2 regions of the Alteromonas sp. B31-7 genome follow, and region 1 is predicted to be linked to the other one. Evidence: predicted binding sites of a transcription regulator. Region 1 holds the regulator's gene; the other holds the start of a gene.
What was found. Region 1 encodes sigma-54, which starts transcription at its own class of promoters, with help from an activator protein. Its sites were predicted from a motif close to GTTGGCACGNNNNTNGNNT; they were not measured.
Positions count from the first base shown of each region.

Region 2: the regulator sigma-54 is predicted to act here: its motif matches at 2,802-2,820, upstream of IUA53_RS15400 (DUF3192 domain-containing protein).

Region 1 covers NZ_CP065233.1:3,739,618-3,744,169, forward strand. Annotated here, with positions in the region: gene lptC (LPS export ABC transporter periplasmic protein LptC) at 1-68, shown strand, start outside; gene lptA (lipopolysaccharide transport periplasmic protein LptA) at 37-594, shown strand; gene lptB (LPS export ABC transporter ATP-binding protein) at 597-1,322, shown strand; gene IUA53_RS16335 (RNA polymerase factor sigma-54) at 1,400-2,884, shown strand; gene hpf (ribosome hibernation promoting factor) at 2,914-3,201, shown strand; gene ptsN (PTS IIA-like nitrogen regulatory protein PtsN) at 3,211-3,654, shown strand; gene rapZ (RNase adapter RapZ) at 3,684-4,529, shown strand; gene IUA53_RS16355 (HPr family phosphocarrier protein) at 4,529-4,552, shown strand, end outside.
Region 2 covers NZ_CP065233.1:3,532,576-3,537,127, forward strand. Annotated here, with positions in the region: gene istA (IS21 family transposase) at 1-1,264, opposite strand, end outside; gene IUA53_RS15395 (hypothetical protein) at 1,651-2,292, opposite strand; gene IUA53_RS15400 (DUF3192 domain-containing protein) at 2,384-2,749, opposite strand; gene IUA53_RS15405 (hypothetical protein) at 2,928-3,218, shown strand; gene syd (SecY-interacting protein) at 3,238-3,777, opposite strand; gene queF (NADPH-dependent 7-cyano-7-deazaguanine reductase QueF) at 3,882-4,552, shown strand, end outside.

The DNA of each region.
Region 1 (4,552 bases):
CTAATTTACGTACCCAGGAATATGAGCTAATTGACCATGTACAAACCATTTATTCCCCTAGCAACTAGCCTAATTTTAGGTTTTTTTGCAGTTACAGCGTCGGCGACAGAAAGCGACTTTAACAAACCGATAAAGGTAGATTCTAAATCGCAGTTTGTTGATGGTAAGAATAAAACCTCGTTGTTTAAGGATAACGTGCGTATTTCCCAAGGCACGTTAGTGATTAACGCAGATGAAGTGGAAGTGGTTGCAACAGAAGGCGAAGGCCGTGAAATATTCATCGCCAGAGGCGCGCCAGCAAGTTATTCGCAAACCTTAGAAGACGGCACCCCGGTAACAGCCAAAGCCAATGAAATTCGCTATGAAGTGGTTAATCGCACTCTCTCGTTAGACGGCAATGCAGAGCTGCAACAAGACACCAGTTCTGTGAAAGGCGATAAAATCACCTTTGACATGATTACCGAACAGCTTCTTGCCACCGGCAGCGGTGACAATGATGAAGGCAGAGTGACCACCGTTTTTCGACCAGAAGCGATTCGCAAGCTGACCGATGAGAAGGCGAAAGAAGACGAGAATAACGAGGACGATAACTAACCATGGCAACACTAAGCGCAAGTAACTTAGCCAAAGCCTATAAATCTCGCCAAGTAGTGAGAGACGTTAGTTTGTCGGTCTCAACCGGGCAAATCGTGGGCTTACTAGGCCCTAACGGCGCAGGTAAAACCACCACCTTTTACATGATTGTGGGTCTTGTGCCACTAGATAAGGGAAAAATCACCATTGATGATGGTGAGCTCACCCACCAGCCTATGCACGAACGCGCACGTAAGGGCATTGGCTACCTGCCACAGGAAGCCTCTATTTTTCGCAAGCTAACCGTGTTTGAAAACATCATGGCGATTTTACAGACACGAAAAGATTTAAATTCATCACAACAGGAAGAAGAAGCCGACGCCCTTCTTGATGAATTTAATATTAACCATATACGTAATAGTACAGGAATGAGTTTATCAGGTGGAGAACGCCGTCGCGTAGAGATTGCGCGTGCGCTAGCAGCCAATCCGCAATTTATTTTACTCGATGAACCATTTGCTGGTGTTGATCCTATATCGGTTAATGATATAAAGAAGATAATACAGCACCTTCGTGATAGAGGTATCGGTATCCTCATTACAGACCACAATGTACGAGAAACATTGGATGTATGTGAAAAAGCCTACATTGTGAGTCACGGTGAATTAATAGCCCAAGGAACGGCAGAGCAGGTTTTAAGTAATCAAAAAGTAAGGGATGTATACCTAGGTGAACAATTCAGGCTATAGTTAATGTAACAGAATTGTCATTTTTCAAATTATGCACCTGGTATATTCACAATAAGAGCACAGTAAATAAGACGTAGATGAAACCATCTTTACAGTTAAAGTTCAGTCAACAACTTACCATGACACCTCAGCTACAGCAGGCGATAAAACTGCTGCAGCTGTCAACGCTCGACCTGCAACAGGAGATCCAGGAAGCCCTAGACTCAAATCCTCTACTTGAAGTAGAAGAAGGCAGTGATGAGCCTCAATTAGAGAAAAACAATATCGACGGGGATGACGTCGCTCAAGACGCCGTTACTACCGCATCAAGCGATACGCTTGAAGCCGGTGACGCATTAGAGAAGAATGACCTACCTGATGAATTACCCATAGACAGCACGTGGGACGAATATTACTCAGCGTCTTCTGCACCCGCCCCTGGGCCCTCGAATAATGACGATGAGCAGATTTTCCAAGGCGAAACCACCGAAGACATTCAAGCACATTTGCTATGGCAAATGCGTCTTACCCACTTTTCAGATACTGACCGTGCCATCGCAACGGCTATTATCGATTCAATTGACGAGTCTGGTTATCTTACCGTCACCCTTGACGACATTTTAGAGTCTGTCAACTCCGAAGATATGGAGGAGCCGGTTGAATTAGACGAAGTGGAATGCGTATTAAAACGTATTCAGATGTTCGATCCTATTGGTTCAGGCTCGCGTACACCACAAGAATGCTTGATGGTTCAGCTTCGCCAATTTTCAGATGATACGCCTTGGTTAAAAGAAGCCAAACAACTGATAGAAGAATACTCAGACCTACTCAGTAGCAAAGACTATCGTACGCTGATGCGTAAAAGCCGTCTTAAAGAAGATCAATTACGCGAAGCTATGCGCTTGTTGCAAACATTGAATCCTCGCCCAGGTAGCGCTCTTATCACTAAAGAGCCTGAGTATGTTATACCCGATGTCTCGGTCACCAAGAAAAGTGGTCGTTGGGTGGTTGAACTTAATCCAGATAGCTTGCCTAAACTTAGTGTGAACCAGCAATATGCGGCCATGAGCAGAAGAGCGAAAAATAGTAGCGACTCGCAGTTCATTCGCTCTCATATGCAGGAAGCAAAATGGTTTATTAAAAGTCTTGAATCAAGAAACGACACCTTGATGAAGGTTGCTAATTGTATTGTGCAGCAACAAATGGGCTTTTTTGAACATGGCCCTGAAATGATGAAGCCCATGGTGCTTAACGATGTTGCTGAAATGGTTGATATGCATGAATCCACCATTTCACGTGTCACCACGCAAAAGTATATGCATACCCCACGTGGGATATTTGAATTGAAGTACTTCTTTTCTAGTCACGTTGCCACGGAGTCTGGGGGTGAGTGTTCATCTACTGCCATCCGCGCGCTGATTAAAAAGCTTGTAGCGGCTGAAACGCCAAGCAAGCCACTAAGTGATAGCAAGATTGCTCAATTGTTGGCCGAACAGGGCATTAAAGTCGCCCGGCGGACAATAGCAAAATACCGGGAATCATTGTCGATTCCACCGTCTAACCAGCGAAAGAGCTTACTTTAACTGGCTCATAAATATAAGGAAGACGAAATATGCAAATCAACCTTACTGGTCATCACGTCGAAATCACCGACTCTTTGCGTAATTATGTCGATACCAAGTTCAGCAAACTAGAGAGGCACTTTGATCACATTTCTAATGTGCATGTCATTCTCAATGTTGAAAAACTTAATCAGAAAGCCGAAGCGACCATGCATTTAAGTGGCGCTGAGGTTTTTGCTTCCTCTGAAAATACTGATATGTATGCAGCAATAGACAGCATGGTTGACAAACTAGACAGGCAAGTCATAAAGCATAAGGAAAAGCTGAAAAAGCATTAACTCACGCTTATGGAAATTCAAGCAATCGTAAGTTTGGACCGCACTGAATGTGCGGTTCAATGTAACAGCAAAAAACGAATTCTAGAGATCATCAGTAATATCGCTGCCAAAAACAACGATAATATTGATGAAACGACAGTACTCACGAGCCTATTGAACCGCGAGAGAATGGGCAGTACGGGTATTGGAAATGGTATTGCACTGCCTCATGGTCGACTGGCAGGATTGGAAAGTGTTATCGCCATTATTGTAACTAGTAACCCTGCCATCAACTTTGACGCGCTGGACAACCAACCGGTAGATATTTTCTTTGCCTTATTGGTTCCAGAAGAGCAAACCGAGGGGCACTTACAAACCCTAGCCACGGTTGCAGGTAAATTGAGTGACAAAGAGACCGTGAAGGCAATTAGGCGTGCCACCAATAGCGACGATATTATTGCAGCGCTAAGCTAACTCTAATGCCATCTTAAGGGAGAGGCCAATTGAAACTAATTATTATTAGTGGTCGTTCGGGGTCAGGGAAGTCTGTTGCTTTACGGGCACTGGAAGATTTAGGGTATTATTGCGTAGATAATATCCCCGTCAATTTATTACCTACCCTTACCCATACGGTAGTCGACGAATACGATCAAGTTGCTGTAAGTATTGATGTACGTAACCTACCCAAAAACCCAGACGATTTAGTTGAAATACTCGACTACCTTCCCTCTTCTTGGTCCATGACCATCGTCTACATTGATGCCAGTGACGACATTCTCGTCAAACGCTTTAGTGAAACCCGACGATTACATCCATTGGCAAAACTGAATAAGTCTTTGTCTGAATCTATTAAAGCAGAAGCCGCTTTACTCGCTCCTGTGATTGAACGAGCAGACTTATACATAGATACCGATAAACTGACCATTCACCAACTTGCTGAATTAATACGTGAGCGAATTTTAGGTAAAAAGAGTTCTCGCCTGGTATTGGTATTTGAATCCTTTGGCTTCAAACATGGTATTCCTAAAGATGCCGATTATGTTTTCGACGCCCGTTTTCTCCCTAACCCTCATTGGGAGCCTGATTTAAAACACCTGACAGGGTTAGATGCCCCCGTAGAAGTATTTTTAGGCTCTCAACCGGTGGTGACCAAGTTTATTTGGCAAATTCAAAACCTCATTACCACGTGGCTTCCCCACTTAGAGCGTAACAACAGAAGTTATGTAACCATCGCCATAGGGTGTACCGGAGGCCAGCATCGCTCTGTGTTTATCGCCCAGACATTGGCAAAGACTTTCAGCGATTTGCACCCTGACGTGCAACTTCGACATAGAGAATTGAATCAGTAATGACCATTGAAAAAACACTTACC
Region 2 (4,552 bases), 210 kb from region 1:
CTACACCAATATTCTCCGCCCAGTGCAATAAGCGTTCAGCGCTGAAGCGCTGTTTTACATGGCTGTCCGGCATGTGTTCTTTTTGCGTTGAGAAGCCGCCGTCTTTTGCTGATTTAGCGTGCTGTGTCACCAGTTGATTTTGGTGATAGATACTGACCACACTGCCACTTGCCTCGATGGTCACCGTGTTGCCTACTAAGGTGTGCGGTACAGAGTAAGCGTGCTTTTGGTACAGCACATGGTAATCCGGCCCCACCTTTGCTCGTTTACTGTCGATGTACTCATACGTGGTGCCAGGCAATGGCATTAACGCGGGTTTATCGAGCAGTTCAAACTGCTCTCGGCGAGAGCCTGGATGTAAGCGCTGCGGCCGATTATTTAACTCTTCCATTAACACTTTGATACGTGCGTTAAGGCCCGCTAAAGTGTAAAAGCACTCCCGTCGCAATCGCATTAGTATCCAGCGTTCAACAATCAGTACCGCATTTTCTGCTTTAGCCTTATCCTTCGGTTTATAAGGCCGTGCAGGCACAATGGCGCAGCCGTAATGCCGCGCCATTTTGGCGTAGTTTTCATTCAGCGTGGGCGCGTAACGATGGGCTTTGGTAACGGCTGATTTCAGGTTATCCGGCACAAGTAAACGGGGTACACCGCCAAGGTAGCGGAACGTTCTTACGTGCGCCATTATCCAGTCTTCTTCACGCTGAGAGCGGCCAGCTTCAACATACGTGTAGTTGGTCGCGCCTAAAGTCGCAACAAAGATTTGTGCATGATAACGCACTTCGCCTGTGTAGGGATTAACAATCGGTACTGTCGGCCCGCAGTAGTCAATAAACAACTTGTCGCCCGCAATATGATGCTGGCGCATACTACGCTTCTGCTTTTTAAGCCATCGCTGATAATGCTCGCAGAACTGCGTATAACCGTAGGCTGACGCACTATCTTCGGCGCAATACTCTTCCCACAGCAACAGCTTAGTCATGCCTTTACGCTTCAACTCTTGCTGCATAAGCATAAAGTCAGGCAGCCGTTTTTGGCGCTGAACGGGACCAGTGTTATACAACTGAGCCTCGAGCGTTTTATCATTGAGCGCTTCCGGCAACGGCCACGATAAATCACTGGATTTAAAGCGCGAGAGTATTTCACTCACGGTTGAAGGGCCGAGACTTAAGCATTGGCCGATGTCTCGATGGCTTAATCCTACTTCGAATTTGAGACGCAGGACGTCTTTAATCTTTCTCATATCGGTTCTCTTTCTCGCCATGGCAGCTCGTTCCTTCAATAAAGTGATGAAGTTGAGCTTACCAATTGATTTAGTGAGAAAAAGAAGAAGATTTCGGGATTCCGAACAGTGATTTCGGAAAAACGTCATTTTTGATCGGATAACGCCGAAATAAGCGATCGGATTAGACCGAAATCACTGATCGGATTGAACCGAAATGGGTGATCGGAATGGGCCGGAACATGCAGTTAAATTGCCGTTTGCATCCCAACTATAGGCGTTGTAAACCACATTTGTTGTGCCACAGGTCGTTTTCTGTAGATAGGGTAAACCAGAGGTATGCTGGGTTAACGTATTAATACAACCGTTTTGGTTGCTTATATGATTTATATTGGCCATTACCATGAAAGGCAATTGTGTTCGCAAAATTACCTTTTCCTAAACATCACCTCGCCCTTCACGTGCGACAGACAAAGTTCGCCAACTACGCTGTAGTTATCATCGCGAAAGAAAAGCTTATGTTTGGGTACGGTGACAAACACAGCAACACCTTCGCTAGAAACATCTTCGTTCACAATACTGTCGATGGCGCCAAGCAAAATATGGCCTAAGCCGGCGTGCTGATAATTAGGATGAACTGCAATAAAGCTCAACATGTGGAAGTTTTCGGCGGGTACTAAATTGCGTACTTTCTCTTCTTTTTCTAACATCTGCTTGGTACCAAAAAGGCCTGCGGTAAGCAGCATGCGCAATCGCCAATGCCAGTATCTTCCTGCTCCAAAGGCTGCATCTGGCCCAGTTAAACAGGCTACTGAGAGCAATCGTGATTCGTGGAATAGTCCAATCATTGGTTGTTCAGCCACCCAAAAAGCATTGAGCTCTTCACGAATGGCTGAACGGAGCCGACTTTCGTAGCCTTCTTTTTCAGCTTGGAAAATATCAACAAAAAGCGGGTCATCTACATAGGCATTAAATAAAATGGATGCGGCAATTTTTAAATCGTCTACCGATAAATGTATTGCTTTAATCTCTTCTTTTTTTGGTGCCAATGATGCTGTTGCAGTATTCATACCCGCCTCCTGAGAAAACCATTGAAATCGCTTTACTTGATTTTCTACTGTACGGGATTACCTTGCCAAAGTTAACAAATATTTAACAAGCTTAATGAATCATGCTAAACGCACTGTCACCCCAACCTGCCAAGCTGCCATTGATGAAGACCAAGGGCGTGCACTCATCTTTTGTTGTTATTCCATCTCCCATGGTTTTCTGGGTTCTGTAGTAAAGCACACGATACGTGCCATCTTGTTTTTCAAATAGCTCTGTAAAGTCAGCCACGCCCATTTTTCGCAGTACCTGCTCATAGGTAGTACCGGTTTCTAATTTAGCGATGTGCTGGCGATTGTTATACTCGCGATCTTCCCAATTGGCGCCGTAGTGACTGTCACTATCTCCTCCTACAGAGACTACGCATCCAGATAACAAAGCTGATGATGCCACGATGGCTGAAAGTAGTATTAATTTCATGTGTGTTCCTTTTTTGTGATAGGTTCTTATTCTTGAAATACTGTAAGCCCTTAATCAATTTTAAGGCCAACTTCTAAGACACTGATATATAAATAGTTTCAACTTTAAGCCAGCCTTCAAAAGCGCTACACTATGGCGAAAAAAACTAAAAATTAGCAAATTAGACAACTGGATATACATGAACATGCAAGAAAACAACCTTCAACAACTCATGATTGTGTGTCAGCAAATGGCTGAATCAGGAACGCCGCCCTCTGTGGGCCTTTTGCGCGCCAGAGCCCCTTTTAAAGTGTCAGTCACGCAAGCTATCGAAGCCATCAAACGCTTTAATGCGGCGAATGGAACAGCCTCTAAACAAGTTACAGAAAAGCCGAAAGAAACGATAGCATCCTTAACGAAAAGAGTTCAGGCTTTAGAAAACACCGTTGAAAAATTACTTGAGACAATACAACAATTATCAGAAAAATAGTTGCCTTATGCCTTACCTACTAGCGAGGGGTTAACAACGCTAAGAAATCACCTAAGCTAGCTGCAATAACCTCTTTAGGTGGTTTACCTACCTGTTCTAAGACCACTTCGCCTGTATCGTTAAGTAGGCTAAGTATAAAATCGTCTTCATCGGTAAGGGCAAAAAATAACGTGGGTGCCTGCCTTAACCTTTGTTTCATCAGCAGGTGGCCTATTAGATTTTGTTGTAGGCGCGTAAAGTCATCGCTATTCCATACTTGCAGGAGTTCGCAATTTCCTTGGGGCGCTACTGCGGGCAAATTGTCGCTGAAGTAACGGCTAAAGAATTGGCAATACGCCTTATTTAGGGTGATCCCTAGCGCTTCTTCAACGTTACCAAAAGTAGCAGTGGTGTCGCGCTTTTGTGGTAACCAGGGAACGGCCTCACCTTCGCGGCCTGTGGCTTGATAGCAGGTTGACGGCCAGCTGCTGTCATAAGGAATGGTTAGCCCGCCCTTATTTTGCTGATGATAGGAAATGAAGCTAGATATAAATTGGTCTAATTGATTATCGATTGTCACTGGCTTTATCACATTAAACGGCGATTTTTGCGTTACACTATAGATATCGTTGCTTAAGTCAAGTAAGCAACGAATGCGTATAAACTATTCATATCAAGGCTCATATGACCGACAACGTAAAAGATAACTTAACTGTTTCTGCTCCTGATGGCTTGTCTTTGGGAAAGCAAGTTGAATACGAATTTCATTACAACCCTGACTTACTTCAGGGTGTGCCAAGAAGCCTAAGCAGAGATACGCTATCGTTGAATCCGCTTAACTTGCCTTTCAGCGGAAATGATACTTGGACAGGCTACGAACTTTCCTGGCTTACGCCGAAGGGAAAGCCTCAAGTGGCGATACTTGAATGCCGTGTACCTATTACTTCGCCTAACCTGATTGAATCGAAGTCATTTAAACTCTACCTGAACAGCTTTAATCAAAGTAAGTTTGAAAACGCAAATGCAGTTAAAGATGTCATTCAGTCTGATTTATCTGCATGTGCTGGCAGTGAGGTTGATGTTGCGCTAGTTTTGCCCTCGCAATTTGCTTCTCTCTCATTTAAAGAGTTTGAAGGGGAGTTATTAGATGACCTTGATGTTGAAATAAATGAGTACTCGCCCAACACCGCGTTTTTATCACAGTCAGATAAGAATGTGGAAGAAAGCTTAGTGTCTCACTTATTGAAATCCAACTGCTTAATTACAAGTCAACCTGACTGGGCAAGTGTCATCATTCGCTACCAAGGAAAGGCAATAAACCGTGAAGGCTTATTAAAGTATCTGATAAGCTTCAG